Regions from separate parts of the Stenotrophomonas sp. KH_036_B genome, predicted to be linked through region 2. Evidence: riboswitches for the same ligand, from Rfam matches in the RefSeq annotation. Region 2 holds a riboswitch; the other holds the start of a gene.
The links. Region 2 has a riboswitch for thiamine pyrophosphate ahead of thiC (phosphomethylpyrimidine synthase ThiC). Riboswitches for the same ligand answer to the same signal wherever they lie in the genome.

Region 1 (15,807 bases), 1.1 Mb from region 2:
TGACCGTCGCTCAGGCACTTGCCCCGGCGCTGCGCTCGATCATCTTCCAGCCGTTGCCGGAAGGATCGCGGAAGCCGGCATCCACGGTGCCGTAGCCCGCCATCCGGTCCTTCGCCTGCAGCAGGCGGCGCAGCAGTTCGGGGGTCTGGCTCATCGCCGCAGCCTAGCGCGGTTTCAGTTCCGCCCCTGCATGGCCGGCGGCCGTCCACGCGCGCAGCCCCATCACCGCCATGCCGACGAACACCAGGTACAGGCCCGCGGTGACATCCAGCGACTTGGCCAGGTACATGGCCACGTACACCACATCGACCACGATCCACAGCCACCACGTGGCGACATGGCGCCTCGCCTGCCACCACTGCGCCACCAGGCTCAACGCCGCCAGCATCGCGTCCAGCCAGGGCAGGGCCGCGTTGGTCCAGGTGTGCATGGCCGCGCCGAGGGCGATGCCGAACACGATGCCCACCGCCAGGTCACGCAGCAGCTGGCGGCGCGGCAGCGGCGCAATGACGATCGCGCCGTCCTGTTCGGCATGCCGGTGCCAGCTCAGCCAGCCGTACAACAGGAAGCCGCCGAAGGCGACCTGCAGCAGGGTGTCCGAGTACAGCCTGGCCTCGATGAACACCACCGCGTACAGGCCCACCGCCAGCAGCCCCACCGGCCAGGCGAGCATGCGTCGGCGCGCCATCAGCCACACGCCCAGCAGGCTGGCCACCACCGCCGACCATTCGAGAACAGCCGGGTTCATAGCCCGACCGTGACCGACAGGCGCGCCTGGCGCGGCGCGCCGGCGAACAGGTAGTAATCGCCGTAGCTGCTGCCGGTGTCACGCCAGTAGAAACGGTCGAACACGTTGTCCACCGACAGGGTCCAGGTGACCGGATGCGTGCGCAGCGCGTGCCGGAAACGCACGCCGGCATCGAACACCGAGTAGGACGGTGCCTTTACGCTGCCATCCACGGTGGCGGCATTGGAGGAGGCGTAACGCCAGCCGCCGCTCACGTCCAGGCCCGGCGCGAAGGGCAGGGCGTAGTCCACATGCACGGCGGCCCGCACCTTGGGCACGTTGACCAGCTGCTGGCCGTCGTAGAACGCGGTGCCGGCATCGCGCGCGCGCGCCTGCAGCACGCTGGTGCTGGCGGTGAGCGCCAGGCGTTCGGTGAGCTGGCCGTTGGCGGTGAGTTCCAGCCCGGTGTGGGTCTGCTTGCCCTCCTGCACGAAGGTGTAGCCCGCGTCGCTGTCATCCGGCTTGGCGTACTGGAACGGCTGGGTGGTGCGGAACAGCGCCGCGCCCAGCGTGAGCGCATCGGCGGCGGCGTACTTCACGCCCACTTCGAGCTGGCGCGAGCGCATCGCCGGCAGGAAGGTGCTGCCGTTGCTGGTCCAGAACGGCGCTTCCTGGCCCAGCGACAGGCCCTCCACGTAGCTGGCGTAGACGTTGAGCTGGCCGGTGGCCGACCACACCAGCGCGGTCTGCGGCAGGAACCGGGACATGCGGCTGTGCCGTTCGGGCGTGCCGCGCTTGTCGTAGGCGCGTTCGTCCAGGCGCACGTAGCGGCCGCCGGCCAGCCACTGCCAGTCATCGCCAAACTGCATGCGGTCCAGCGCGAACAGCGCGCGCTGCCAGCTGTCCAGGCGGCGCGCGGACGGGCCCGGCTGCAGCGGCGAGGGGTCGAACACCGGCACCTGCGCATCGCCGATGTTGGACGTGCCCACGTATTCGTTGACGTTCTGGCGCTTGTCCACGGTGCGGTGGAACGCGCTCAGCCCGACAGAGAGTTGGTGCGTGACCGCGCCGGTGGCGAAGCGTCCGCGCAGCTCCGCGCGCAGCTCGTCGTTGCGGCGGGTGTCGTCGGGGCTTCGGTAGTCGTAGATGTCGTAATCGCCATTGGGCGCGAAGTAGTTGCCCGGCACGCTGCCATCGGCGCATTCGGCGGCGTAGTAGCAGCCGTAGGCGAACGCGACGTTGTCGTCGATCACCGAACGGCTGTGGCCGAGCGACACGCGCGACTGCCAGTCCGGGCTGAAATCGTAGGTGTGCAGTGCCGTGACGTTGGTGCTGTCGATGCCCACCGGCTGCTGCCATGGCTGGTGGCCGAGCATGCGGCTGCGGTCCACCCCGCGCGGCAGTGCGCTGCCGCCCAGCAGCTGGTAGCCGGACGCCGAGCGCTGCGCGCTGGTCTGGTAGTTGGCGTCCACTTCCAGCTTGCCGTGTTCGCCGATCAGCCAGTCAGCCGCCAGCGAATAGAAGTTGCGGCGGCCGTCGGCGTGGTCGATGTAGGACGCGCTGTCATCCCAGGCGGCATTGAAGCGCAGGCCGAACCGCGGCGTCAGCCAGCGGCCCACGTCCACCGCCGCATAGCGCGACCCTTCCGAGTCGGTGCCCAGGGTGACGGTGGTGACCTCGGCCGGGCGCTTGCCGACATAGTTGATGATCCCGCCGGGGGCCATCACGCCGGCGGCCAGGCCGGCTTCGCCCTTGAGGATTTCCACCTGCTGCACGTTCTCCAGCGCCAGCCGCTGTTCACCGGCGATGGACAGCCCGTTGAAACGGTAGCCGGTGGCCGGGTCCAGCGCGAAGCCGCGGATGGCGATGTTGTGGTAGTAGCCGACCGGTGCGTAGCTGTCGCCCAGCGACGCATCGTGGCGGGCCAGCTCCGACAGCGTGCGCACCTGCAGGCGGTCCAGGAAGGCGCTGTCCAGTACGTTCACCGAGGCCGGCGTGCTCTTCCAGTCACTGCTGCCGAAGCTGCTCGACGGCGGGATCGCGGCGGCGGGCTTGCGCGCCTGCACACGGACACCGGCCAGGTCGGTGGGCGAACGGTCGCCCGTGACGGGGTCGGCTTCACTGGCATGCAGCGGCAGCGCGGCGCAGAGGGCGGCGGTCAACAGCGAGAGGCGGTAGCAGCGGTTCATTCGATTCGTCATCAGCCAAAGGAGACGAAGCGAAGGCGCACGCGCGCACCAGGCCGGACGGGCGGTGCGTGCGCTGCTCAAAGCTCCCTACGCCGGTGCAAACCGGATCAGGTTCCAAGGGACTCTCTCAGCCTGGTCATCCAGGCACCCCCGCTTCAGCGCTCATGTTCCCACCAAACGGCCGCCGTTGCGAGCCTGGACCTCAAGCGGCGGCGTGCAGGGTGTCCAGCAGGGCCCGGCCAGGAGCGGTGCCGAACCAGTCGGCATGGCCGAGCAGGAAGGTGTGGTAGGCCACGTCGGCGTTGGCAGTTGAGCCGGTAACGCCCTGGAAATACTCCACTTCGGACAGGGCGAAATCCAGGTGGACCACCGGCAGCAGGTCCGCCAGCAGGTGCACCTGGGCCGCCGACAACGCCCGCTCCTGCCGGTAACCGACGAGCAGGGCCAGGGCGATGTCCGGGTGCGCGGCCGGGCCACCCGGGTCTGTTGCCAGCCAGGCGATGGCGTTGCGCTCGATGGCGGTGGCCAGGTCGAACAGTGCGCTGGCCGGCGAGGCCAGGCCGAAGTCGAAGATGGTGCCGATCGTGGCGTGCGGGTCCTGGCCGTTCCACAGCAGGTTGGAGGCATGCCAGTCGTTGTGGCCCCACAGCACCGGTTCGGCCTGCAGGCGTCCCGCCAGTGCGTCATGCCACGGCAGGACCGCGCGCTGCAGGTCCTGTTCCCAGTGCTGGCGCGACAGGTAGGCGGCCAGCCCGGGGCGGGTGGCCAGATCGCGGCGCAGCGCGTCCACGGGATCGGCGGCGCGGATCAGATCGTCGCGTGCCACCAGCAGGTGGGTGCCGCGCTGCGGTGCGTGATAGCTGGCGGACGCGTGGTGCAGGCGACCGAGCATCGCGCCGGCCGCGTGCGCCTGCGCGAGGTTGGCAAGCGGTGTCCACGACGGCAGGTCGCGGTACAGATCCTGGCCGTCGCCCTCGGCATGCAGCTCGTAGGTCCAGCCGTCGTGTTCAAGCGCCGTGGCGCCGTCATGCGCGTGCAGTACCTGCACCACCGGCAGGCCGGCACCGGCCAGGTGCGCGATGAAGCGATGCTCCTCCTCCAGCACGCCCGGCGTGCGCACGCGAACGCCATGACGCTTGACGAAGCAGCGTTGCGACCCACATTCCACCAGCGCCGCGGCGGAGAAGGGCCGCGGGCTGTGCCACAGCACCCGGCAGTCGCCGTCCAGCGCCGCGTAGCGTCCGCGCAGCCAGGCCAGCGCAGCGTCGCCGATGGCGGGCCAGTCGGCAGCCACCTCGTCGTTGTCGAGGCCCTGTACGCGGTGATCGTTCAAAGATGATCGTCGCGCAGGTAGTCGAACAGCTCGGCGTCGCCCTTGAGGCCGAGCTTGAGCATGGCATCGCCCTTCTGCCGGCTGATGGTGCTGACGCTTTTGTGCAGTTGCTGGGCAATCTGCTTGACGGTCAGCCCACGGCCGAGCAGGCGCAGCACTTCCACTTCCTTCGGCGACAGTTGCCGGGTGCGGTCGTCGTCCACCCCTTGTGTGCCGATTGCGTCAATGCGGTCCTTCAACGTGCGGCTCACATACGGCTGCCCGCGATGCACAGCCTGGATCGCCTGGGGCAGCTCATCCATCGACGATGCCTTGTCGACCAGCCCCAGCACGCCGGTGGACACCACCATGCGCAGGATGGCCAGATTGTTGGAGACGCTGAGCATCACCACCGGAAGGTCGGGGAAACGGCGCCGGATCATCCCGACCATGGCGAAACCGTCAGCCTGCTGGCTGCCCGGCATCGAGTAATCCGTCACCAGCACATCACACTCGTGCGCGGCCAATGCCTGGAAAAGCGCATCGGCGCTGCTGGCTTGGGCCACCACCTCGCCCACGCCACTGGCTTCGATCACGGCCTTGGTGCCGATCAGGACCACCGGGTGGTCGTCGGCGATGATTATGCGCAGTTTCATGGACTAGTATTGCCTGTGAGGCAGCGGCCCTTGCAGGCACGTTGCGGTGGGCGGTTCATTCCAGGGAGATCAGACAGCATGCGTACCTCCGTTGTCCGCTGGCTGGTCGTGCTGGGGCTGGCGATCATGCTGGTCACCTCGGCCAACGCGTCTCCTGCACCTGCGCCGTCGTTGTCACCGCGCCAGTCCGAGTGGATCGAGCGGAACCCTACCATCTTACTGGGCCTGTACGACAGCGGCTGGCCACCCTTCGAATTCATGCAGAACGGTCGACCGGATGGGCTCGGATACGACTATCTGACGCTGCTTACGCGGCAGCTGGGCGTGCAGGTCAAGGTTCGCATGTATCGCGATTGGGCCGACGTGCTCGATGCGGCCTGCCGTGGCGAGGTCGATGTGGTGATGAACATCACGCTCACTCCCGACCGCACGCGCTGCATGGTGTACACCGGCGCTTATGCCGATGCGCCGCTGGCCCTGGTCGGACGCGTCGGCGACAGCCGCACCTCGGCCGACCCCGAGCTTGTCGGATTGCGCGTGGTCACCGAGCGGGAATTCCTCACCAGCGGCCAGGTGCGCGCGCGGTACCCGGCCGCGCGCCAGGTGATGGCGGCCGACACCCGTGCGGCGCTGGCGATGGTGGCCGAGGACAAGGCCGACGTTTACATCGGCAACGCGCATGTGGCGAGTACGCTGATCCGCCAGCAGGACATGGACGGCCTTGCCCTGCTGCGTCCCAGCGACCTGCCGCCGGAGCGGCTGCACTTCGGCGTGCCCAATGCCCGCCAGCCGCTGGCCGAGGCGCTGGACAGCGCGCTGTCCACGCTGACCACGGCGCAGCGCGAGGCCGTGTCCAAACGCTGGCTGCCGCCGCTGAAGTGGTCGGCGCAGTCGCGCCTGATCCTGGGGGAAGCCGAACGCCGCATCCTGGCCACGCCACTGCGCATGGGCTATGCGCCCAATGGGGCGCCGCTGTCGTTCATCGATGCGGCCGGCGAGCCCAGCGGCGTGGCCGGCGACTACCTGCGCCAGCTGCGCATGGTCGGCGCGCAGCTCACGCGCGTGCCGGCGCATGACTGGTTCGAGGTGCGCGAGCAGATGCGCCGCGGTGACGTGGACGTGGTGATGGGCATGCCCAACGACGCCCACTATCTTGGTGACGAATGGGTCTTCAGCCAGCCCTTCATCAGCGTGCCCAATGTCATCGTCACCCCCAACAACAGCCGTTCGGTGCTGGGCCTGGGCGACCTGGACGGGCGCAGCATCCTGCTCTCCGATCCCGAGCGCCTGCGCGGCTATGTGCTGCAGTACGCGCCGCGTGCGCGCATCGTGCCCGCGCGTGGCGTGGAACAGGCGTTGGCACGCTTGGCCAACGGCGACGCCGACGCCTATGTCGGCAACCTCGCGATGGTCGACCGGGTCGTGCGCGAGCTGTACCCGGCCAAGCTGCATGTGGCGGCACCGGCCGGGTTCAACGACCAGCTGTCGCTTGCCGTGAAGCGCCAGTACGCACCGCTGGCGACTACCTTCGACCGGGTGCTGGCCAACCTCACCCCGCGCGAACATACGGCGATCCGCGGCGACTGGCTGCTGGCCGAATACCGCAGCGGGCTGGACTGGCGGTCGGTTGCGCGCTGGGCCGTGCCGCTGTCGCTGGTGCTGCTCACCGGCATCGTGGTGCACGGCTGGGGGTATTGGCGCCTGCGTCGCGAGGTGGGCATGCGCCGGCGCCTGGAGCAGCGCCTGGTGGAAGTCACCGACAACCTGCCGGCGATCGTCTACCAGGCCCGGCGTGACAGCGATGGGCGGGTGACCTTCCCGTACATCACCGGCGACCTGCAGGCCATGTTCGGGGTGAGTGCGGTCGAAGTGATGGCCGACCAGACCCGGCTGGCCGCACAGCTCGACCCGCGCGACCGCGACGCGGTGAGCCGCGCGATGGCCCAGGCGGCACGCGACTTCTCCGCGCTGGACATGGAATTCCGTACCAGCCCGCATGGCGTGGTGCGCTGGGTGCGGTCGCGCGCGCTGCCGTATGCCGCCGCCGATGGTGCCGTGATGTGGAGCGGGTACTGGGTCGATGTGACCGAGGCGCGCGCGCAGGCCGATGCGCTGGCCGCAGCCAAATCCGATGCCGAACGCGCCACCGCCGCGAAGTCCAACTTCCTGGCCACCATGAGCCACGAGATCCGCACGCCGATGAGCGGCGTACTGGGCATGGTGGAGGCGTTGTCGCATACGGGCCTCGACGGCGAGCAGCGGCGCATCATCGGGGTCATCGAGGACTCGGCACAGATGCTGCGCCAGATCCTCGATGACATCCTGGACTACTCACGCATCGAAGCGGGCGCGCTGCCGCTGGAACCGCAGCCGGTCGCGCTGCGCAGTCTGCTCGACAACGTGCAGCAGCTGCTCTCGCCACAGGCGTCAAGCAAGGGCCTGGCACTCAGCCTGGACGTGGATGCGGCGGTGGCACCGCAGCACCTGGTGGACGGCATGCGCCTGCGCCAGATCGTGTTCAACCTGCTCAGCAACGCCATCAAGTTCACCAACAGCGGCGCGGTCGGCATCACCCTGGCGGTGGACCGCGACGACGAGGCGGCACAGACCCTGCGCCTGACCGTCACCGATACCGGCATCGGCATTTCGCCCGAGCAGCGCGAACGCCTGTTCAAGCCGTTCGCGCAGGCCGATGTGGCCATCACCCGCCACTACGGTGGCACCGGGTTGGGCCTGAGCATCTGCCAGCGTCTGGTGGGGCTGATGCGCGGTCGGCTGGACATGCACAGCGTGCCGGGCGAAGGCACGCGCGTGGCGGTGGTGCTGACGCTGCCCCTGGTGCCGGGCGAAGAGGCCATCAGCGACGAACAGCGCCCTGGCACGGAGGTGGCACCGCTGCCACCCGGGCAGGCGCGGCGCCGCGTGCTCGTGGTCGAGGACCACCCCACCAACCAGGCGCTGATGCGCTGGCGGTTGCAGCAGCTGGGCCTGCAGCACGAGCTGGCGGTGGATGGCGAGGCGGCACTGGAACTGCTGAAGGCCCAGGCGTTCGACCTGGTCATCACCGATTGCCGCATGCCGGTGATGGATGGCTACACCTTGACGCGGCACATCCGCGAGGGCGAACGCGGCAGTGGAAAGCGACTCCCGGTGCTTGCATTGACCGCCAGCGCGCTGGCCGAAGACCGGCAACGCTGCCGCGAGGCCGGCATGGACGATCTGCTGGCCAAGCCGGTGGCGCTGGCCACCCTGCGCCAGGCGCTGCGGCGCTGGCTGCCGTCGGACGACGCGGACGACGAGCCGTTCGTCGCCGCCGCGGCACCGACGGATGCCAACGTGCCGGTGGCCGCGCCGACGCGCGCGGCGATCGTGCGTCGCTTCGGTTCCGAACACGTGGCCGCGGTGCTCATCGACAGCATGCGCCAGGCCACCGCGGATGACCTGCAACGCGGCCTGGAAGCGCGCGAGCAGGGCGACAGCAACACGGCGGTGGAGGTCCTGCACCGCATCGTGGGCGGGCTGGGCACGCTGGGTGCCGAAGCCCTGGCCGCGCAGGCGCGCGAGGTGATGCAGCAGATCCAGACCCAGGGCACCGCGGCCAGCGCGGCCGACATCACCGCGTTCGAGCATGCATTGCAGACCTACCTGGATACGCTGGACGCCTGACCGTCGTAGAGCGACGCCATGCGTCGCTGCACGTCGATCGGCGCCACGGCTTACATCGCCGGGTAGTTGGGACCGCCGCCGCCCTGCGGGGTGACCCACACGATGTTCTGGGTGGGATCCTTGATGTCGCAGGTCTTGCAGTGCACGCAGTTCTGCGCGTTGATCTGCAGCTGCTCGTGCCCTTCGGTGCCGACGAACTCGTACACGCCGGCCGGGCAGTAGCGCGCCTCCGGCCCGGCGTATTCGGCCAGGTTGACCCGCACCGGGATGCTGGCGTCCTTGAGCGTCAGGTGGCTGGGCTGGTCTTCTTCATGGTTGGTGCTGCTCAGGAACACCGAGCTGAGGCGGTCGAAGGTGAGCACGTTGTCCGGCTTGGGGTACACGATCTTCGTGTGCTGCGACGCCGGTTCCAGGCACTCGTGGTCGGCCTTGCTGTGGCGCAGCGTCCACGGCGGGTTGCGGATGCCCAGCTTGGGCAGCAGCCACTGCTCGATGCCGGTCATCAGCGTGGCGATGCTGCGGCCCTTCTTGAACCACTGCTTGAAATTCTTGGACTGCTTCAGCTCGTCGTGCAGCCAGCTGCTGTCGAAGGCGGCCGGATAGGCACTGAGCTCGTCGCGCTGGCGGTCCGCAGCCAGCGCATCGAACGCGGCGTCGGCGGCCAGCATGCCGGTCTTGATCGCCGCGTGGCTGCCCTTGATGCGGCTTGCGTTGAGGTAGCCGGCTTCGCAGCCGACCAGTGCGCCGCCCGGGAACACGGTCTTGGGCAGCGACAGCAGGCCGCCGGCGGTGATCGCGCGGGCGCCATAGGCGATGCGCTTGCCGCCTTCGAGGTGCTTGCGGATCGACGGATGCGTCTTGAAGCGCTGGAACTCCTCAAACGGGCTCATCCACGGGTTGCGGTAATCGAGCCCGACCACGAAGCCCACCGCGACCTTGCCGCCGTCGGCGTGGTACAGGAAGGAACCGCCGTAGGTGTCGCTGTCCAGAGGCCAGCCGGCGGTGTGTACCACCAGCCCCGGCTCATGCTTGGCCGGATCGATCTGCCACAGCTCCTTGATGCCGATGCCGTAGGCCTGCGGGTCCTTGCCCGCGTCCAGCTGGTAACGCGCGATCAGCTGGCGGCCGAGGTGGCCGCGCGAGCCTTCGGCGAAGATCGTGTACTTGGCATGCAGTTCCATGCCGCGTTCGAAGTTGGGGCCGTGCGAGCCATCCTTGCGGATGCCCATGTCGCCGGTGGCCACGCCCATCACCGCGCCGTTCTCGTCGTAGAGCACTTCGGCGGCGGCAAATCCGGGGAAGATCGACACTTCCAGCGCCTCGGCCTGCTGCGCCAGCCAGCGGGTGACCTCGCCCAGGCTGATGATGTAGTTGCCTTCGTTGTGGAAGCACTCCGGCAGCAGCGCATGCGGCGTGCTGCGCGCGCCCTCCGGGCTGAGGAACAGGAACTCGTCGCGGGTGACCTTCTGCTTCAGCGGCGCGCCACGCTCGGCCCAGTCCGGGAACAGTTCGGTCAGCGCGCGGGTGTCCATGATCGCGCCGGAGAGGATATGGGCACCGGGCTCGGAACCCTTCTCCAGCACGCACACCGACAGTTCGCGGCCCGCCTCGATGGCGCGCTGGCGCAGGCGGATCGCGGTGGCCAGGCCGGCGGGGCCGGCGCCGACGATCACCACGTCGAACTCCATGGCTTCACGCGGGGGCAGGGCAGTGGTCTCTTCGCTCATGTGCTGCGTAACTCTTGGGTAGTGCCGCCCGGCCGAGCCGGCGGCGGTTGCCTGGGAATCGCGCGCGACGTGTCACTGCGCAACGGCTGGATCAGTGCATCAGGGTACCGGCACCCGGCGTTTACGCCTAGTTCGCCGACGTTGGGCACCGGATGGTGCGGTGCATCAATCCAGCGCGGGTGGCCATGGTACGGGCATCCCCGAGAACACGGGGCCGCGTCGGCGCCGGCCATGCGGAACCCCACACGGTAGTGCCGGCCGCTGGCCGGCTCCTCATGTTGCCGGCACCATGCGCAGCCGGCCAGCGGCCGGCATTACCCGGATGCATCACAATGGGGGCTCCTGTTCCCGCCCGCGATGTCGCCGCCCATGGCCCTCAATCCCTACGATCTGTTCGATGTCCGCTCCCTGCTCAGCGAGGAGGAGCGCGCGGTGCAGGCCATCGTGGCGCGCTTCACCGACGAACGGGTGCTGCCGATCATCGGCGATGCATTCGACCAGGGCCGCTTCCCGGATGAACTGATCCCGGAAATCGCCTCGCTCGGCCTGCTCGGCTCCAGCCTGCCCGAGCAGTACGGCGGCGGCGGCCTCAACGCGGTCAGCTATGGGTTGATCTGCCAGGAGCTGGAACGCGGCGACTCCGGCCTGCGCAGCTTCGTTTCGGTGCAGAGTTCGCTGTGCATGTACCCGATCTTTGCCTACGGCAGCGAAGAGCAGCGCCAGCGCTGGCTGCCCGACATGGCGGCCGGGCGCGTGATCGGCTGTTTCGGCCTGACCGAGGCGCACGGCGGCTCGGACCCGGCGGCAATGAAGACACGTGCGGTACGCGACGGAACCGACTGGGTCATCAACGGCAGCAAGATGTGGATCACCAGCGGACCGGTCGCCGACATCGCGATCATCTGGGCGCACACCGACGATGGCATCCAGGGCTTCGTGCTCGAGAAGGGCATGGCCGGCTACACCACCCAGGAAATCAAGCACAAGATGAGCCTGCGCGCCTCGCTGACCGGCGCGCTGTTCTTCGACAACGTGCGCGTGCCCGACCGTAACCGCCTGCCCAACGTGCAGGGCCTGAAGGGTCCGCTGGGCTGCCTCAACCAGGCGCGCTACGGGATCAGCTGGGGCCCGATCGGCGCGGCGGTGGCCTGCCTGGACGAGGCGCTGGGCTACACCAAGGAACGCGTGCTGTTCGGGCGGCCGGTGGCGGCCACGCAGAGCGCGCAGATCAAGCTGGCCGACATGGCCCGGCGCATCACCACCGCGCAGCTGCTGTCGCTGCAGCTGGGGCGCCTGAAGGATGCCGGCCAGCTGCAGCCCCAGCAGGTGAGCCTGGCCAAGTGGAACAACTGCCGCATGGCCATCGACATCGCGCGCGAATGCCGCGACCTGCTCGGCGGCGCCGGCATCACCACCGAACACGTGGCGATCCGGCACGCGCTGAACCTGGAATCAGTGATTACCTACGAGGGAACCGAAACCGTGCACCAGCTGGTGATCGGGCGCGAGCTGACAGGCATCAACGCGTTCTAACGTCAGGCGCCGCCGGCAAAACCGGATTGGCGCCAGGCCTCGTACATCACCACCGCCACCGTGTTGGACAGGTTGAGGCTGCGGTTGTCGGGCTGCATCGGCAGGCGCAGGCGGCGGCCGTGCGGCAGTGAATCGAGCACGTCCTGGGGCAGGCCGCGGGTTTCCGGGCCGAACAGGAACGCATCGCCGTCTTCGAACTGCTGGGTGTCGTAGCGCACGCTGCCGCGGGTACTCAAGGCGAACAGGCGGTTGGGTGCAATGGCCTGCAGGGCGGTGTCCAGGTCTGGATGCACCTGCAGTCGAGCGTATTCGTGGTAATCCAGGCCGGCGCGCTTGAGCTGCTTGTCGCTCAGGTCAAAACCGAGCGGCTCGATCAGGTGCAGTCGCGCGCCGGTATTGGCGCAGAGCCGGATCACATTGCCGGTATTCGGGGGAATCTCCGGCTGGAACAACACAACATGGAACGTGGGCGTGGCGGTCATTCACGCAGTGTAACTGCGCCGGATGATGGTAGGTAACGCCCGTTGGTCGTTACGCCTCGATCAACGCGCTTACGGACGAACCAACACCGACGCGGTTTCCAGCGCCAGCGCCTGCAGGTCGTTCGGCGACGGGCGCACCTGCAGGGTCGGCAGGTTGATGATCACGTCGCGCGCCACGGCGGTGGCGGCCGCAGCCAGCGCACCAACGTAGTCGCGGTGATCGGCCTGCTCGGCGGCCAGCGCTTCACGCTGTTCGGCGGTCGGGCGGACTTCGACGGCGGCCAGCGTGGTCACGTGGCGGCTGTCGGACAGTTCGTTGCGGTACTCGGCGATCTGGCCGGCGCCCGGACGGACTTCAACCAGGGCCAGGGTGGGGATGGCGCTGCTGCGCTCGACGTCGGCCTGGGCGATCTGGTCGGCCGACGGGCGGACCTGCACGGTGTCCAAGGTGGTGATGGCGGAAGCGGCATGCACGTTCGAAACAAACGCGGAGCCGGCGACGAGGGCGATGGCGATTGCGAGGGTCTTGGTGTTCATGACGTGGCCTGTTTAGTGTGGGTGAGCAGTGGTGTGGTAGTAAGGTAGTACACCGAATCTGGGGATGCAAGAAGAATGTGCAGATTTCGGTTGTTGTTCAGCGATCAGTCATATTTGGTTTGATCGCCTTCCTTTCGCACCCAGTACCAAGCAGGTCCCGTGCCAACTCTTTGTTGTTGATTTACAAGGATTTCAGGGTCGATCGACAGTGTCCGCTGTCCGGACACCTGTCCGATTCGCCGGCGTAACACTGTCCGCAAGGCGATTCAGCCCGCGGCCATGCCGTTCGCGACAGGTGGCGCCTTGCCCGGAACGTTCCCCTACCTGCGCAGTGACTGTTGGCGGATGCCTTTTGCCGAGGTCCCGGGCTAGCATCTGTCTTCACTTTCATGACCAAGGAACCGGAATGACCGTCCAACTTCGACCGCGTGCCGCGCTGCTGGCTGTCGCGCTCTCCGCCGCCCTGGGCAGCCTTGCCCCGGCGCCGGCCATGGCCAAGCCGGCCCAGGTCGCCAAGGTCGACATTCCGTTCGAGGCGTTCACCCTGCCCAACGGCCTGCGCGTGGTGGTGCACACCGACCGCAAGGCGCCGATCGTGGCGGTGAACGTCTGGTACCACGTGGGCAGCAAGGACGAGCCGGCCGGCCGCACGGGCTTCGCCCACCTGTTTGAACACCTGATGTTCCAGGGCAGCGAGAACCACGCCGGCGAGTACTTCGAACCCTTCAAGCAGGTGGGTGTCACCGGCCAGAACGGCACCACCAACACCGACCGCACCAATTACTTCGAGAACGTGCCCACCACCGCGCTGGACATGGCGCTGTGGATGGAATCGGACCGCATGGGCCACCTGCTCGGCGCGATCGACCAGGCCGCGCTCGATGAGCAGCGCGGCGTGGTGCAGAACGAGAAGCGCCAGGGCGAGAACCAGCCCTATGGCCAGGTGTGGGACAAGCTCACCCGCTCCATGTATCCGGAAGGGCACCCGTACCACCACGGCGTCATCGGCTCGATGAACGACCTCAACGCCGCCTCGCTGGACGACGTCAAGAACTGGTTCCGCACCTGGTACGGTCCCAACAACGCGGTGCTGGTGCTGGCTGGCGACATCGACGTGGCCACCGCCAAAGAAAAGGTCGCCCGTTACTTCGGCGACATCCCGGCGGGCCCGAGCATGGCCCAGCCCAAGGTCAACGTGGCCAAGCGCGACACATCCACCCGCGAGACCATGACCGACAAGGTGCCGCAGGCGCGCATCTACCGGGTCTGGAACGTTGCCCAGACCGGTACCACCGATATCGACCAGCTGCAGCTGTTCGCCCAGGTCCTGGGCGGCGCCAAGTCGTCGCGCCTGGACCAGCGCCTGCTGCACCAGGACAAGCTGGTGGACAACATCAGCGCCGGTGCCTACACCTCGCAGCTGGGCTCGAACTTCGTGATCATGGCCACCGTGAAGCAGGGCGTGGACCCGTCCAGGGTGGAAGCGATCATCGACGAGGAAGTGCGCCGCCTGGTCAAGGATGGCCCCACCGCCGATGAACTGAGCCGTGGCAAGACCGCCTTCCGTGCCGGCTTCATCCGTGGCATCGAGCGCATCGGCGGGTTCGGCGGCAAGGCCGACGCACTGGCCGAATGCACCGTGTTCGAAGGCGACCCGGGCTGCTTCCGCCGTTCGCTGGCCACCATCGATGCGGCCAGCGCCGCCGATGTGCGCGCCGCCGGCGCCAAGTGGCTGGGTCCGGGCGACCACACCCTGGTGGTGGAGCCGGGCGCCCGCGTGGCGCTGCCGGAACTGCCGTCGGCCACGCCCAAGCCGTTCACCGTGCCCGCCGTGGACCCCACCTTCACCGCAACGGCCACCCAGGTGGACCGCAGCAGCGGTGTGCCGCAGACCAAGACCTTCCCCGAACTGAAATTCCCGCAGCTGCACCGGGCCACGCTGAAGAACGGCACCCAGGTGATCCTCGCCGAGCGCCACGACATTCCGGTGGTGCAGTTCAGCTATGAATTCCCGGGCGGCTTCACCGCCGACCAGGGCCGCAAGTCGGGCACCGCCAACTTCACCATGGACCTGATGGGCGAGGGCGCCGGCAAGCTCGGCGCGCTGCCCTTCGCCGACGCGGCCGATGCGCTCGGTGCCAACCTCGGGGCCTCGGCATCGCTGGACAGCGCCAGCGTGTACCTGTCGGCCCTGAAGGAAAACCTCGCCCCCTCGCTGGCCTTGTATGCGGACATGCTGCGCCAGCCGCGTTTCGACCAGGCCGAGATCGACCGGGTCAAGGCGAGCTGGATCGCCGGCATCCAGCAGGAGAAGGTCAACCCGAACGCCTCGGCGATGCGCGTGCTGCCCACCCTGCTGTACGGCGCGGGCCACCCCTATGCCATTCCTTTCACCGGCAGTGGCAATGAAGCCGACATCCAGTCGCTCACCCGCCAGGACCTGGTGGACTTCCACCGCGACTGGCTGCGTCCGGAGCAGGGCACCCTGATCGTGGTGGGTGACACCACCCTGAAGGAGATCGTGCCGCTGCTGGAGCGCCAGCTCGGCGACTGGAAGAGCAGCACCGCCGCACCGCAGGCCAAGGCCCCGGTCGACGTGGCCCGCCCGGCCAAGGCCCGCGTGTACCTCATCGACCAGCCGGGTGCCGTGCAGGCCAACCTGTTTGCCGGCCAGGTAGTGCCCTCCACCATGGATACCGGCGCCACCCGCTTCGACATCGCCAACGGCGTGCTGGGCGGCGACTTCACCTCGCGCCTCAACATGAACCTGCGCGAGGAAAAGCACTGGTCCTACGGTGCCCGCACCATGGCCAGCAGCACCCTGGGCCAGCGTCCCTGGATGGCCGTCGCGCCGGTGCAGATCGACAAGACCGCCGAGGCGATGAAGGAGATGCAGAAGGATATCGCCGACTTCGCTTCCGGCGCCGAAACGATCACCCCGGCCGAAGTCACGCGTATCCGCAACATCCAGAACCTGA
Region 2 (15,807 bases):
GCAAGCGTCCCTTCCAGACCATCATTCCTGGCTTCGTCACGAAGGATGGCAAGCCGTGGATGAGTTTTGGTGTGATGGGTGGTGCGATGCAGCCGCAGGGGCATGCGCAGATCGTGATGAACCTGGTGGACTTCGGCATGAACCTGCAGGAGGCCGGCGACGCGCCGCGCATCCAGCACGAGGGGTCGACCGAGCCGACCGGGCAGGCGACCGCGATGAGTGACGGTGGCGAGGTGAATCTGGAAACCGGCTACCCGTATGAAACGGTGCGCGCGTTGATGCGCAAGGGCCACCGCGTGGTGTTTGCCGACGGTCCCTACGGCGGCTACCAGGCGATCATGCGCGACCCGGACACCGGCGTGTATTACGGCGCCTCGGAAAGCCGCAAGGATGGGCAGGCGGCGGGCTATTGATCACCGGCGATCCTGGATCGCCGCATCGCCGGGCAATGCCCGGCTGCTTCACTCATCGACCGTCGTAGAGCCGGGCCCTGCCCGGCTGCTTCACGCATCAACAGCGTAGAGCCGGGCCCTGCCCGGCTGCTTCACGCATCAACAGCGTAGAGCCGGGCCCTGCCCGGCTGCGTCACGCATTTTGGCGAACAGCCGTTGGTTCAATCGTGCTCTGAGCTGGGCCGGCGGGTGCGGGTTTGCGGGACACGCCGTAAACCCGTCCATGGGGGCTCGTAGAAAACATCCATGTTTTCTACGGTCCCGCAAACCCGCCCCCGCCGACCCTCGACGGTGTATTGGTGGCCACGGTAGATCAACGGCGGTGCCGATCATCTTCATGCGTTACCGCACGTTGGAACATTCCGTGCGTTCGTTCGGGAACCGAACCTACCAGCGACACCGCGTAGAGCCACGCCCTGCGTGGCTGCCTTTTGCCACCGTACGCGGCCATCTGTCGGGGGCGGGCGGCGGGTGGCCACCGGAGGGACTGTCAAAAACATGGATGTTTTTGCCAAGCCTACATGGACGTACTTGCGGCGTGTCCCGGAGCGTGGCTACCCGCCGCCCGCCCCACTACGTAGCAACTGAAACGCTGCTTCTACGCGCTAACCATCCGCCCGCGATGCCTCATCGCGCGTTTCTTCCTGCGCGGCAATCTCACGCTCGATCCAGGCATCCATCATCCGCCGCGCGCGTTGGGCGCGGCGGCGCTGCAACTGGTATTCCATGTCCAGCACGCGGTACAGCGACCACATCACCGCCAGCATCAACAGTGCGAAGGGCAGGGCGGCGATGGTGATCATGCCCTGCAGCGCGTCCAGGCCGCCGGCGAGCAGGAGTGCGCCCGCGATCAGGGCGATGGCCACGCCCCAGGTGATCTTCCGCGACAGCGGCGGGTCGCCGGCTTCGTCGGTGGACATGCTGGCGAGTACCAGCACGGCCGAGTCGGCCGAGGTCACGAAGAAGATCATCAGCAGCACCAGCGCCAGCACCGAGAGCACGGTGGGCATCGGCAGGCTGTCGAACATGGTGAACAGCACGGTCTCGTAGCCGTTGCCCAGGGCCTGCACCAGGTCGACATGGCCGAAGATCTGCGACCACAACGCGGTGCCGCCGAAGACGGAGAACCACAGGAAGCCCAGCACGCTCGGTGCGATCACCACGCCCAGCACGAACTCGCGGATGCTGCGGCCGCGCGACACGCGTGCGATGAACGAGCCCACGAACGGGGCCCAGGCAATCCACCAGGCCCAGTAGAAGATCGTCCAGTCGGCCACCCAGGTGCTGCCCGAGAACGGCGACATGCGCAGGCTCATGGTCACCAGCTGGTTGAGATAGGCGCCGATCGTGGTGGTGAACGTGTCGAAGATGAAGCCGGTGGGGCCCAGCACCAGCACCAGCGCCAGCAACACGGCGGCCAGCCCGAGGTTGAAGTTGGACAGCCACTTGATGCCGCGGTGCACGCCGCTGGTGGTGGAGGCCATGTACAGCACGAAGGCCACCGCGATGATGGTCAGCTGCAAGGGGGCGCCCGCGTGCAGACCGAAGACGCGCTCCAGGCCGGCGGCGATCTGGATCGTGCCGAAGCCGAGCGTGGTGGCCACGCCTATCGCGGTGGCGACCACGGCGGCCACGTTCACGACTGTGCCGATCCAGCCGCGGTGGTGCGCGCCGATCAGCGGCTGCAGCAGGTCGCTGATCAGCCCGCGCCCGTTGCGGTTGAACTGGAACCATGCCATCGCCAGCCCGATCAGGGCGTAGATCGCCCACGGATGCAGGCCCCAATGGAAGAATGCGTACCGCATCGACGCGCGCGCGGCTTCCATGCTCTGCGGCGGCAGGCCTTCGGGTGGGGTGACGAAGTGCGAGACCGGTTCGGCCGCACCCCAGAACACCAGGCCGATGCCCATGCCGGCGGCGAACAGCATCGACATCCAGCTGGCGTTCGAGAACTCCGGCTCGGCGTCTTCGCCGCCGATGCGCAGCGAGCCCAGCCGACCGAAGGCCAGATAGAGCAGGAACGACAGGGTGATGAACACCACCAGCAGGTACAGCCAGCCGGTGCTGCGGATGATGTGCACCAGGCCGCTCTGGACCACGGCATTGAAGGGGCCCGGCGCGACGCCGGCCACCAGCACCAGCAACAGGACCAGTGCAATCGAAAGTCGGAACACCATGCAGGCGTGTCTCCGTACGGGGGACGAGCCGGGGCTCGCGGTCTCCAGCGGCACGACGGCAACGACTGGCGTGATTCGGGCCGGTCGAGCCGGACACAGCGGACAGCGGAACAGCGGTGTCGCTGCGCGGCAGTCTAGCCAATGCGACATGACCACCCCGTTCACGTTACGCCATCGGCGGCGCGGGACGGCGCACATCGGCCGTGGGTGTGCTTTAATCCGCCCCGAAGCGGGGGTACCGCGGCCACATGGCCAAGGTTGAGACAGTCCCTTCGAACCTGATCCGGTTGATACCGGCGTAGGGAAGCTTCGCCGTTGCCGATGCATTGCGCCCCGGGCTCTCCGTGCCCGATCCACGTGCGCGATCCGTCTGCCGTGCGCCGCCGCTTCGTCCCTGCCCGTGAAATTAGGACGATGCCCGATGAACGCACAGCTCTCTGCCCTGCAGCAACAGGCCCAACAACTCTCCACGTCCGTCACCCGGCCGATTCCCGGGTCGCGCAAGATCCACGTGCAGGGCTCGCGCAGCGACCTGCAGGTGCCGATGCGCGAAATCCCGCTGACCCGCACCCCGACCCTGTTCGGCGGCGAGGAGAACGCACCGGTCACCGTCTATGACACCTCCGGCCCCTACACCGACCCGGAGGCCCGTATTGATCTGTCCAGCGGCCTGCCGGCCCTGCGTGCGGCATGGATCGCCGAGCGTGGTGATACCGAATTACTGGATGGGCTGAGCTCGGCGTTCGGCCGCTCGCGGGAAGATGACCCGCGCCTGGATGCGGTGCGTTTCCCGGCACGCCTGCAGCCGCGGCGCGCCGTCGGTGGCGCCAACGTGACCCAGATGCACTACGCGCGGCGCGGCATCATCACCCCCGAAATGGAGTTCGTGGCGATACGCGAGAACCAGCGCCTGCAGGAGATCCGCGACACCGCGCTGCTGATGCAGCACCCCGGGCAATCGTTCGGCGCCGCCATTCCCGCGCTGATCACGCCGGAATTCGTGCGCTCTGAAATCGCACGTGGGCGTGCGGTGCTGCCCAACAACATCAACCACCCGGAAAGTGAGCCGATGATCATCGGCCGCAACTTCCTGACCAAGATCAACGCCAACATCGGCAACAGCGCGGTTTCCTCCGGCATCGCCGAAGAGGTGGAGAAACTGGTGTGGGCCATCCGCTGGGGCGGCGACACGGTGATGGACCTGTCCACGGGCAAGCACATCCATGAAACCCGTGAATGGATCGTGCGCAATTCGCCGGTGGCCATCGGCACGGTGCCGATCTACCAGGCACTGGAGAAAGTGGACGGCCGCGCCGAGGAACTGAGCTGGGCGATCTTCCGCGACACCCTGATCGAACAGGCCGAACAGGGCGTGGATTACTTCACCATCCATGCCGGTGTGCTGCTGCGCCATGTGCCGCTGACCGCAAAGCGCGTCACCGGCATCGTCTCGCGCGGCGGCTCGATCATGGCCAAGTGGTGCCTCGCCCACCATCGCGAGAATTTCCTCTATACGCACTTCGAGGACATCTGCGAGATCATGAAGGCGTACGACGTGACCTTCTCGCTCGGCGACGGCCTTCGCCCGGGGTGCATCGCCGATGCCAACGATGCCGCCCAGTTCGGTGAGCTCGAAGCGCTGGGCGACTTGACGAAGATCGCCTGGAAGCACGATGTGCAGACCATGATCGAGGGTCCCGGCCATGTGCCGATGCAGCTCATCAAGGAGAACATGGACAAGCAGCTGCACGAATGCGGTGAAGCGCCGTTCTACACGCTGGGGCCGCTCACCACCGACATCGCGCCGGGCTACGACCACATCACCAGCGCGATCGGCGCGGCCATGATCGGCTGGTTCGGGACGGCCATGCTCTGCTACGTCACGCCCAAGGAACACCTCGGCCTGCCCAACCGCCAGGATGTGCGCGACGGGATCATGGCCTACCGCATCGCCGCACATGCCGCCGACCTCGCCAAGGGCCATCCCGGCGCGCAGGTGCGCGACAACGCCTTGAGCAAGGCCCGCTTCGAGTTCCGCTGGGAAGACCAGTTCCACCTCGGGCTGGATCCAGAGAAGGCGAAGGAGTTCCATGATGAAACCCTGCCCAAGGACGCGCACAAGCTCGCCCACTTCTGCTCGATGTGCGGGCCGCACTTCTGTTCGATGAAGATCACCCAGGACGTGCGCGACTATGCGGCGGGGCAGGGGCTGGACGCGCAGGCGGCGCTGGCGGCCGGCATGGCCGAGAAGTCCACGCAGTTCCGCGAACTCGGCGCCGAGGTCTACCAACCGGGGTAGGTCACGACCGTTGGTCGTGACGCCACGGGTCGTGACTGGCCAAGCGCAGGTGCCGGGGCGGCCGTCATGCCGCCTCGGTGCGGGCTCCGTTAAGCTTCGGCGCACCGATACAGGGACAGGGACTGGACGATGGCGATAGCACGCACCACCAAATGGCTGGCCATCGCCCGCCGGCATCCGTCGGCATGGCTGCTCGGCGTGCAGCTGCTGGGCGTGCTGCTGTACCCGGCCATGGACGAGGCCGGTGCCAGCCGCGCGCTGTTCGGTGCGTTCGGCATCGCCGTGCTCGGGTTGGCGCTGTGGGTGGTACGGCGCAGCCCGCTGGGCATGTGGGTGGCGCTGGTGCTGGCCATCCCCTCGGTGGTGTTCTCCATCACCGGGGCCGTGCTGGGCCGCCCGGCCCTGGTCACCACCGCACAGCTGCTCGAATGCCTGCTGTACTTCTACACCGCCGGCAGCCTGATCGCGTACATGCTCCAGGACCACAAGGTCACCCGCGACGAACTGTTCGCGGCCGGTGCCACCTTCACATTGCTGGCGTGGGCGTTCGCCTTCGCGTTCGCCGTCTGCCAGCAGTGGTATCCCGGCAGTTTCGTGGCGACCAGCGAAAACGAACTGCGCACCTGGATGGAGCTGCTTTATCTCAGCTTCAGCTTACTTTCGGGGGTAGGCCTGAGCGACGTCGTGCCGGTGCATCCGCAGGCACGCGCGCTGGTCATGCTGGAACAGTTCGCAGGCGTGATGTACGTGGCGCTGGTGGTGTCGCGACTGGTCGGACTGACGATGATCCGCAATGCGCGAAACTGAATCGAAGATAAAGTTATTCTGAATCGCAGATAAAAAATTCGCGCCAAAGGGCGCGAATAGTGAAGCAGTTTATGTGGATTCGTCGGCGAGAGAGGGCCTGATGTTGTCCCGGCGCACAGGCGCGGTTTAACCGCTATAGGCTAGGCTTATCAGCATTGGCAGAATTTGCGCGTTGCGCTGATGCTGTTTGCATAATTTGGCGGTTGGTTTGTCCAGCGGTTGGACGGATCCCGCGCACCTGAAGTTGCTGTTTCACCGGAATGTCCCTCATAGAAAGTGTGACACCCCTTGCTGACCGCCTCCGGATCGGAGAGTGCACCCTGACGCTGTCATCGCGTGAGGTAGCGGTGGACGGTGCGCGTCGTCCGCGTCGGCTTACTCCCAAGGCGTTGGGCGTGTTGAAGGTGTTGATGCGCGTCCCCGGCGCCGTGGTGACCCGCGACGAGTTGTTCGCCGAAGTCTGGCCGGACACGCTGCCCACCAACGATGTGCTCACCCAGGCCATCACGCAGCTGCGCAAGGCGTTCTCACGCGACGACGAGGCCGGTACGGCCTATATCGAAACCATCGCCAAGACCGGCTATCGATTGCTGCAGCCGGTAACCGGCGTGGTGGAGGCGGACGTCGATGTCGACGCGGCCCCGAACCAGGACGAACGCCATGCGCTGGCGGCAGAATTTGCGGCGGCCACACCTGCCCCGCGCCCACGCAGTCTCTGGCGGCGCATGCGCCGCTACGTTCTGCTGGCGATCGGGCTGGGCATGGTCATTGCGCTGCTGGTGATGACGGCGCTGCTGCTGCAACGCCCCGCCCAGGGCGCCGCAGGCAGTGGCGTGCTGGCCGACGGCAGCCGGGTGGTGGGCAGCCCGCAGCGCCCGTATCGTCTGATCACGGCTACCGCAGGGTTTGAAACCTATCCCACGGTGTCGCCGGATGGCTCGCAGGTTGCCTATGAGGCCGACGGCAATGGCCACGCCGGCAGCACCATCAAGGTCCAGACATCGGGCAACTCGCCGGCACGCGCGCTGGCCGATACCCCGCCGGGTCATTCGGATCGCTTTCCCAGCTGGTCGCCCAACGGCCGCGAGATCGCGTTCGCCCGCGTCGGCCCGGACGGCAGCTGCGAGGTGCTGATCGGCAGCGCCACGGGCGGCGCGGTCCGCCACGTGACGCGCTGCGACGGCACCGAGCTGCTCAGTTTCGATTGGACCCCTGACGGGCGTGGCCTGGTGTTCGGCTCCCTCGCCGGTCGCCACGCGTACCGGGGCATCCGGGTCCTGGACATCGCCAGCGGTCAGTGGCGCCCGGTGAACTATACGGTGGCCGAGGACAGTTTCGACTACGCCCCGCGCTTCTCTCCGGACGGGCGTTGGATCGTGTTCGTGCGCAATCCGCAGATCGGTGACCTGTGGCGCCTGCCGGCGCAGGGTGGGGTGCCCGAGCAGCTCACCAATGATTCGGCCGAGATCCGCGGCTGGGCCTGGCGCAGCGACAGCCGCCACATCGTGTTCGGCCGCCGCGTGGACAGCGAGGCGCGCCTGTACGAGCTGGATACCGACACCCGCACGCTGCGTGACGTGGGCATCGACGACGCGCAGTCGCCGGCGCTGTCGCGGCACAACAACATGCTGGCCTTCGTGCACCGCAAGGCGCAGTTCGGCCTGTTCCGGGTGCCGGTCACGGACGGACGCCCGGGCACACCGGAACGCCTGTTCCCGTCCAACGGCCGCGATGGCCAGCCGATGCTGGCGCCCGATGGGCAGCAACTGGTCTTCACCTCCGACCGTTCCGGCAACTACGGCCTGTGGTGGGCGGATCTGTCGCGCCCGGATTCGCTGCGCCCGGTCGAGGGCCTGCGTCCGGAAACCCGGCAGGCCGCAGACTGGTCGCCGGACAGCAAGCATCTGCTGGTCTCCGGCCGCGACGCGCAGGCGCAGCCGGTCATCTATGAAGTATCGCCGCGCGACGAACAGGTGGTGGCGCTGCCGGTACCGGTGGCACAACCGCTGCAGGCGCTGTACGCCGGCGACAACGACCACGTGCTGGTGGTCGAGCGTGACGAGGACGAGCGCATGCGCCTCTCATTGTTCGACCGGCGCAGCACGCCCTGGAAACTGCTGGCGCATATTGATGGCGTATCGCAGGCGCGATTCGACGCGGCGCACCAACGTGTCCTGTTCACCCGCCTGTCTGCGGGTGGACTCTGGTCAGCCGATGCGCGCTTGGATCCGTCCAGCATCCAGCAGGTCAGTGAGGATCGGCCGTCGCGCTGGCGCTACCGCACCTGGGCCGTGGCCCGCGACGGCAGCCTGGACTATCTTTCCACCCGCGCAGACTGCGCGACGGTCTTCGCGCGGATCAACACGCCGTCCGATGGCGCCGAGTACTGCCTGGATGCCGATCGGCTCAGCGCCGGCAACGGATTCAGTGCGCAGCCCGATGGCAGCGCGCTGTACCTGGCCCTGGCCGTCGCCGACGGCGCCGACATCGGGGTGATGACGCTGCCGGAGCCGCCGCGGACGGTGTTTTCGGTCATCCCCAACCCGTTGTTCTGGAAGGGAAAGTAAGCATCGTGTTTCCTTCGTGTTGGTCTCGTGTCGAATTCGGATCAATCTCGTAGTTCGTTCCTGACGCTGCCCGCCTGATTTGGCAAAACGGTTGCCCTGTAATGGCAAACACCGGTGCACGTCATGCGTCAGCTTTCCCTGGCCGATCGCGGCCAATCGCTCTCCCTGGACAAGATCGTCGACGACGGTCCGCTGCCCACCTGCCTGGGCGTGGCCCGGCTGGGCAGCCTGCAGACCGCAGGCACCACCTTCACCGTGTGGATGCAGCTGCGCGGCAGCGCCTGGGTGGAGTCGAAGGAGGGCAGGTTCCGGCTGCGCCAGCGCGAATGGATCGCGTTCGAGAAGGAATCCAAGCCGATGATCCAGGCCGGCCGCGATGGCCTGTGCATCGGCCTGAGCCTGGCACCCGAAGCGCTGCGTGCGTTGGGTGAGCTGGCCGACTGCAGCCTGTATGCGGGCCGTGGCAGCATGAGCCGCGGCGAACTGCGCGTGGCATTGCGGCTGTGGCGCGATGCGCTGGCCAGCGGTCAGCCGGCGCAGGCACTGCGCCCGGTGCTGCTGCACCTGGCGTCGCTTCAGCGCGTGCTGGCCACCGGCGTACAGCGTTGCCCGGGACGTTCGCGCATCCGCAAGCGCCAGGTGTTCGGGCGCATGCAGCGCGCGCGTCTGTTCCTGGAAGGCAACAGCCACCGCGTGGTGCGTATCGGCGAGCTGGCGGAGCTGACCAACTTCTCCAGCTGGTACCTGTCCAAGACCTTCCAGAGCCTGTACGAAGAAAGCCCGCAGTCGCTGTCGGCGCGCCTGCGCCTGGAGCGCGCTGCTGACCTTCTGCGCGATACCGACATGATGATCGGCGAAGTCGCCGCGGCCAGCGGATTCGACAACTGCTGCAGCTTCGCGCGGGCGTTTCGCGCACGTTATGGGCAGTCTGCGTCGGGCTTCCGCCAGGCCGGTGGAATGCTTCCGCCAAAGTCGGCAAAGAGTCCGGTGGCATCGCGCAAATAATTAACGGTAACGCAATCGTAACTTTCCGAGGCGGTTTAACACGCTACTAACGTACCTTGGAGAGATTGATGAATTTTCGTACTCCCGCAGTGCGGCTGGGTCTTCTGCCGGCCAGCATTGCGCTGGCGCTCGTGCCGAGCCTTGCCTCGGCACAGGAAGCAGCCTCCGGCACCACTGACCTGGATCGCATCTCGGTCACCGGCTCGCGCATCCGCCAGGCCAGCATGGAAACCGCTCAGCCGGTCATCGCGCTGACGCGTGCCGACATCGAGAAGCAGGGCTTCACCAGCGTTGCCGATATCGTGCAGAACCTGTCTGCCACCGGCTCCCCGGCCATCAGCCGCGCCGACGCACTGTCGTCGGGCGAAGAAGTGGGCGGCCAGTACGTCGACCTGCGCAACCTGGGTCCGGAACGTACCCTGGTACTGCTGGACGGCAAGCGCATGGGCGTCAGCTCGGGCGGCTACACTGACCTGGCGTCGATTCCGACCTCGGTGGTCGAGCGCATTGAAGTCCTGACCGACGGTGCTTCGGCCATCTACGGCTCGGACGCGATCGCCGGCGTGGTGAACATCATCACCCGCAAGAACTTCGACGGTCTGGAAGCCAGCTTCTACAAGGGCCAGTACGGCCAGGGCGACGGCGACAAGACCACCTACAACTTCGTCTATGGCCAGACCGGTGAGCGCGGTTCGCTGACCTTCGGCGCCGAGTACAGCGAAGAAGAGCCGGTCCTGGCCAAGGATCGCCGCTACAGCGCCTCCGCCAACGGTTACCGTCATCCGACTCCGACCGACGACAACTCCAACGGCTGGAGTGCCATCACCGAGAACGGCGTGCTGGTCACCCCGGGCGGCAACTACACCCTGAATCCGGGTGGCGATCCGACCAACTTTGCCGATTACCACGGGCTGACCAACGCCGACCTGTCGAATCCGTCGCAGCAGATGTTCCTGTCGACCGGTATCAAGCGTCGCTCGGTCTTCAGCAACGGTCAGTTCGACTTCACCGACAGCATCCGCGGTACCGCCAGCGTTCTGTACACCGAGCGCGAAGCACTGCAGCAGATCGCCGGTTATCCGTACCGTTCGGTCGCGTATGACACCCCGCTGTCGGCCGACAGCGTCTTCAACCCGCTGGATACCGACGTCAATTTCATGCGTCGTACCTGGGAAATGCCGCGCCAGACCAAGTCCGAGCTGAACACCTTCCGTTTCAGCGGTGGTCTGGAAGGGTCGTTCGAGTTCGCTGACAAGTACTTCGACTGGGATGTGGGCTACGTCTACAACCGGAACAAGGGCGTCAAGACCGGCACCGGCAACCTGTTCATTCCGAATGTGCAGAACGCCGTGGGTGCGTCGTACATCGATGCCAATGGCGTGGCTCAGTGCGGTTCGGCCGCCGCCCCGATCGCTGGCTGCACCCCGTGGAACCCGCTGCTGCCGTACGGCACCGCAGGCCAGGGTTCGCTGGACAACGAGGCACTGCGGAACTACCTGTTCCTGCCGAGCCACGACACCTCGGTTACCACCAGCAAGGTGTACAGCGCCAACCTGAGCGGCTCCATCGTGACCCTGCCGGCGGGCGACCTGTCGTTCGCAACCGGCTACGAGCACCGTGAAGAGGATGCCAACTACAGCCCGGACGCCCTTCTGCAGTCGGGTCTGAGCACCGATCTGGCCGGCGCGCCGACCACCGGCGGCTACAAGCTGGACGAGTACTACCTCGAACTGAACGTGCCGATCCTGGCTGACCTGCCGTTCGCCAAAGAACTGTCGGTCGACATGGCTGGCCGTTACTCGGACTACAACACCTTCGGCGACACGATCAACAGCAAGTTCGGCCTGAAGTGGAAGCCGATCGACGACCTGCTGGTCCGTGGCACCTACGCGACCGGCTTCCGTGCGCCGACCGTGGCTGATCTGTACGGCGGCACCTCGGAAACCTTCGACAAGTACACCGATCCGTGCGACACCACCTTCGGTGCAGCCGTGCGCAACGGCGACGTTGCGGCTCGTTGCGCGGCTGTCGTGCCGGCCAACTTCCGTCAGGAAGCGTCGGGCGGTGTTGACGCCTCGGGCGCCGGTGCGCAGTCGAACTACGCGTACCTGTCCGGCTCCAATGAAGAGCTGACCCCGGAAACCTCCAAGACCTGGACCGTCGGCCTGGTCTACAGCCCGAACTTCGTGCAGGGCCTGGATATCAGCCTCGACTGGTGGAAGATCCGGATCAACAACGTCATCGCAGCGGAGTCGGTCACCTCGATCCTCAACCAGTGCTACGTGCTGAACAACGCCAACGCCTGCAACCGCTTCGTGCGTGACGCCGATTCGGGCCAGGTTGTTGACGTGACCCGTACGCTGATCAACGGCGGCTACCAGGAAACTGCTGGCTACGACCTGGGCGTCAAGTACCGTCTGCCGGAACTGTCCTTCGGCAACATCCTCATCGACTGGAAGACCACCTATGTGGACTACCTCGAGTACAAGCGTGACAACGAAGACCAGACCGCCGTCGAGCAGCACACCGGCTGGGGCACGGGCGACTGGGGTGCGAACTTCCGCGTCCGCTCGAACCTTAATGTCGATTGGAGCTACGGCAACTTCGGCGTCAACTGGGGCGTGCGTTACTACTCCGGCCTGAAGGAAGAGTGCGCGTACGACATCGACGGCGGCCCGGAGTGCAACAACCCGAGCTTCCAGTCGGCGTACACGCTGGCCATTCCGGTGCGCAACACCGGTTCGAACACGTTCCACGACCTGCAGGTGCGTTACAACACCCCGTGGGATGCCACCATCTCGGCCGGCGCGAACAACGTGTTCAACCACGAAGGCCCGGTCATGTACAGCCAGCCGAACTCGAGCTTCTCGTACTACGGCGGCTTCGACATCGGTCGTTTCTACTACCTGAAGTACACCCAGAAGTTCTGATCCATCGAACTGCTGTAGCAACACCCGGAGGGCGGACCGCAAGGTCCGCCCTCTTTCTTTGCCCGACAGGCAAAAAAAAACCGACCTTCAAGGTCGGCTTTTCCGGTAGCGCCGGCCGTTGGCCGGGCCGTTGGTTTTCGCAGGACGCCTCAGGCGTCCGCAGTAGCCAACCCCATCAACCCGTTGGCGTGGTCGCGCCACTGCGGCAGCTTCGCCAGCACGCCGGCACGCTGCAGGTACTCTTCGTCCACCGGGTCGCCGTTGACCAGCGCCAATGCCACGTGCACCGCACCGGTCACCCAGAAGCTGCGCGTGTTGGAGCGCTGTGGCTGCAGGTGGAACGCCACCGCTTCGATGATCGGCATCGGCAGGCCCCACAGGCCGAGCAGGTAGGCACCGGCTTCGCTGTGGCCCGGGCGCAGGTCGTCGTTCTCAGCCTCGGTGCGTTCGTTGCGCACACCCGGCAGCAGCAGGCCGATGTCGGCCAGCAGCGCGGCGGTGGCGCCCAGTTCGGCGCTGGATTCGGGCAACAGCTTGGCCGCCAGTCGTGACGCGAGCAGCGCACGCTGCTGCAGCGCATTGCGCTCGGCACCGGACAACGGCGAAGCCGAGAACACTTCGCTGGCCAGCACCAGGTCGCGCAGGGTCGCCAGACCCAGTCGGTTCACCGCGCTGCGCAGGTCGGAAATGGTGCGGCCGCTGTTGAAGAAGGCCGAATTGGACAGTTGCAGCACCTTCGCCGCGATGGCCGGGTCGGCCGAGACCAGCTTGGCTATATCGGCGGTGTCGGTGTCGTCGTCGTGCTCCAGGGCCTGGGTCAGGCTCAGGTACAGGTGCGGCGGAGAGGGCAGCTTCTCGATGCGGCCGATGGCGCTGCGCAGGCGCGCGCTGTCGAGCAGTTCGCGCAGCTCTTCCAGGCTGGTCAGTGCCTCAAGCAGCACTTCCGGTGCCAATGGCAACGGCAGGAAACGGTGGGCCACGCCAATCAGGCGGGCCGGCGGCGGGCGGTTGCCCTGGGCCGCATCCACCAGCGCGATGCGGATCGTCTCCGGACGCAGCGTCCGGATCTGGCCCAGCAGCGTGGTGGCCGTGAGATCGGCCAGAACAGGGCAGGCAATCACCGCATCGATCGGCGTGGACGCCACGATGGTCATGGCCGACTGGCCATCGGCCGCGGTCATCGGCTGCCACTCTTCCCCAAGATCGGCAATGAAATCCATCAGCTCAGCCGACAGGCTGGCTTCGTCCCCAACTAGCAGAATACGCACGACACAGTCCCCTGGGTGACCACGGTGAAACGCACCGTGGACGGTGTTGAAGTCGCAATGTACCCAATCCGGCACAAAGAGTGATGTGCCGCATTGTAGAAACGTGATGTCCATCGCTCCGGCGGCGGGCGCCGGAGCGTGGTGGTTCAGACTCAGGCGTTGCTGGAGAGGTAGCGCTGGTGCGCTTCGACCAGGATCTGCTTGGCTTCGGCGGCGCCGCCCCAGCCGTCCAGCTTGACCCACTTGCCTTTCTCCAGGTCCTTGTAGTGCTCGAAGAAGTGGCCGATGCGCTCCAGCCAGTGCTTGGACACCTGCTCGATGTCTTCCACGTGCGCGTAGCCGCTGAACACCTTGGAGATCGGCACGGCCAGGATCTTCTCGTCGCTGCCGGCTTCGTCGCTCATTTTCAGCACGCCCACCGGACGGCAGCGCACCACCGAACCCGGCACCAGCGGCAGCGGCAGCACCACCAGCACGTCGGCCGGATCGCCATCGCCGCACAGAGTGCTCGGCACGTAGCCGTAGTTGCACGGGTAGCGCATCGGGGTGGAGAGGATGCGGTCGACGAAGATCGCGCCGGTTTCCTTGTCCACTTCGTACTTGACCGGCTCCGAGTCCTTCGGGATCTCGATGATGACGTTGATTTCTTCCGGCGGGTTCTTGCCGGGCGAGACGAGTTCCAGACCCATGGTGTGCTCCGAGAGGGGGGATGGCGCGATAAGACCTCCCATTTTATGCGTTTGCCGCCCGCCGTGCTGGCCGGCCGCCACTGACCCCGTCCGGCGGCGCTTCCCGACCCTCCAGCGCGGTGGTGGCTGATCCTCACCGCCGTGGCCCAGGCGCACCGTGGAAGCCCCTGGAACCCCGAGGCCGTCCATGCCTGCTACCCATTTCATGCTCCGCTGCCTGGTCGCCGGTGCCGCCGCGCTGTTGCCGCTCGCCGTGCAGGCCGCGCCGCCGCGCTACATCGACCTGGCCGACTGGCGGGGGCCCGGTGAGCCGCTCGGCGATAGTCCATTCCATGGTTTCAATGGGTGGATCATCTATGAATTCAATGACATATGCCCGGACTTCTTCTGTGAGGGGGGCTACGATAACTACCGCCTCCTGCGCCTCAGCTGCGTCGTTGATACCCGCACCGACAGCATCCGGGAGTGCCGGCTGCCGGTCGCGGCCAGCCGCGACCACGTCCACCCCGGCACCGGCGCCCTGCGAACCGACATCCGCCACTGGCGTTGCCCGGTCCCGTTGCCGCGCGGGCTGCCAGTGACCACCTTCCTGGCCGCGATCGACTGGCAGCCGGGCAGCTCGGGCCACCTGTTCAACCCCCTCCCGGGATCGGGTCGTTCCATGTTCGACGCGTTGCAGGCCTGCCTGCCCTGATGCCCGCTGTCCACCTTCAAGGAGTCATTCGATGATCAAGACGTCACTGCTGTTGCTGCCGGTACTGCTGGCCGCTGCGCTCACCCCGGCGCCGGCCGCTGCGGCACCCACCCACATCGACCTGGTCGATTTCCCCACGGTGCAGGCCAACTGGGACAGGTTCCATGACCTCGGTCGCCGGCTGGAACGCGGGTTCGACGATGTCTGTGCCGACACCTTCTGCGAAGGCGAGTTCAGCGACATCGAAGCCTTCCGGCTGCGCTGCGCGGTGGAGCGTGCCACCGGAACGGTCAGCGAGTGCCGCTGGGCGTTTGCCGCCAGCGAGGTCGAGGTTGACGAAGACACCGGCCGCATCGTGGCGCGGCAGCCCACCTGGCTGTGTCGGCTGCCGATTCCGGCAGGAACATCGATCGAGACATTGTTCAGCGCGTTGGCCGGACCAAACGCGATCTTCGCGCGCCTTCCCGGTGCCGATGCCAGTGTCTACGAAGCGGTGGGCGACTGCCTCACCCTGCACCAGCCGCCGTCCTGAGGTAACGCAAGACCGTGATCGCGGACGCGGGTGAGTGCCTGCGCTAGGCTGCGCCCATGGACTCACTGCTTGCCGCCGCCGCACGCGCCCTCGCCGCAGGCGATGTCCTGACCGCCCTGGGGAATGTGGCATTGCGTGCCGATCCCCCGGCGCTGGCACTGCGCGGCGTGGCCATGGCCCAGCTGGGTGAGCTGGAACGGGCCCGTGAGCTGCTTCGGCTGGCCTGGCGCGGCTTCGGGGTGGAGGAAGTGCTGGCACGGGCACGCTGCGTGGTGGCAGAGGCGGAAGTGGCCTTGGCACTACGCGATCTGGCCGGTTCCAGCACGCCGCTGCTGGCAGCGGCCGAGGCGCTGGAAGCGCGTGCCGATCCTCACAATGCGTTGCAGG

Region 1: linked by a shared signal. The riboswitch ahead of AC3ITN_RS00880 (TonB-dependent receptor) and the one ahead of thiC (phosphomethylpyrimidine synthase ThiC) in region 2 are both predicted to bind thiamine pyrophosphate.

What each region holds. Positions count from the first base shown of each region.
Region 1 covers NZ_CM174491.1:215,416-231,222, forward strand. Annotated here, with positions in the region: gene AC3ITN_RS00865 (phosphocholine-specific phospholipase C) at 1-3, shown strand, start outside; partial or broken gene AC3ITN_RS00870 (VOC family protein) at 11-94, opposite strand; gene pnuC (nicotinamide riboside transporter PnuC) at 164-748, opposite strand; gene AC3ITN_RS00880 (TonB-dependent receptor) at 745-2,916, opposite strand; TPP riboswitch at 2,984-3,078, opposite strand; gene AC3ITN_RS00885 (phosphotransferase enzyme family protein) at 3,119-4,249, opposite strand; gene AC3ITN_RS00890 (response regulator) at 4,246-4,884, opposite strand; gene AC3ITN_RS00895 (ATP-binding protein) at 4,963-8,550, shown strand; gene AC3ITN_RS00900 (electron transfer flavoprotein-ubiquinone oxidoreductase) at 8,601-10,277, opposite strand; gene AC3ITN_RS00905 (acyl-CoA dehydrogenase family protein) at 10,647-11,810, shown strand; gene trmL (tRNA (uridine(34)/cytosine(34)/5-carboxymethylaminomethyluridine(34)-2'-O)-methyltransferase TrmL) at 11,813-12,292, opposite strand; gene AC3ITN_RS00915 (XAC0231 family protein) at 12,362-12,829, opposite strand; gene AC3ITN_RS00920 (M16 family metallopeptidase) at 13,236-15,807, shown strand, end outside.
Region 2 covers NZ_CM174491.1:3,557,034-3,572,840, reverse strand. Annotated here, with positions in the region: gene ggt (gamma-glutamyltransferase) at 1-413, shown strand, start outside; gene AC3ITN_RS15855 (BCCT family transporter) at 1,058-2,629, opposite strand; TPP riboswitch at 2,851-2,952, shown strand; gene thiC (phosphomethylpyrimidine synthase ThiC) at 3,051-4,928, shown strand; gene AC3ITN_RS15845 (ion channel) at 5,058-5,735, shown strand; gene AC3ITN_RS15840 (winged helix-turn-helix domain-containing protein) at 5,996-8,302, shown strand; gene AC3ITN_RS15835 (helix-turn-helix transcriptional regulator) at 8,426-9,307, shown strand; gene AC3ITN_RS15830 (TonB-dependent receptor plug domain-containing protein) at 9,376-12,237, shown strand; gene AC3ITN_RS15825 (HDOD domain-containing protein) at 12,387-13,505, opposite strand; gene ppa (inorganic diphosphatase) at 13,658-14,194, opposite strand; gene AC3ITN_RS15815 (hypothetical protein) at 14,382-14,888, shown strand; gene AC3ITN_RS15810 (hypothetical protein) at 14,920-15,420, shown strand; gene AC3ITN_RS15805 (helix-turn-helix domain-containing protein) at 15,477-15,807, shown strand, end outside.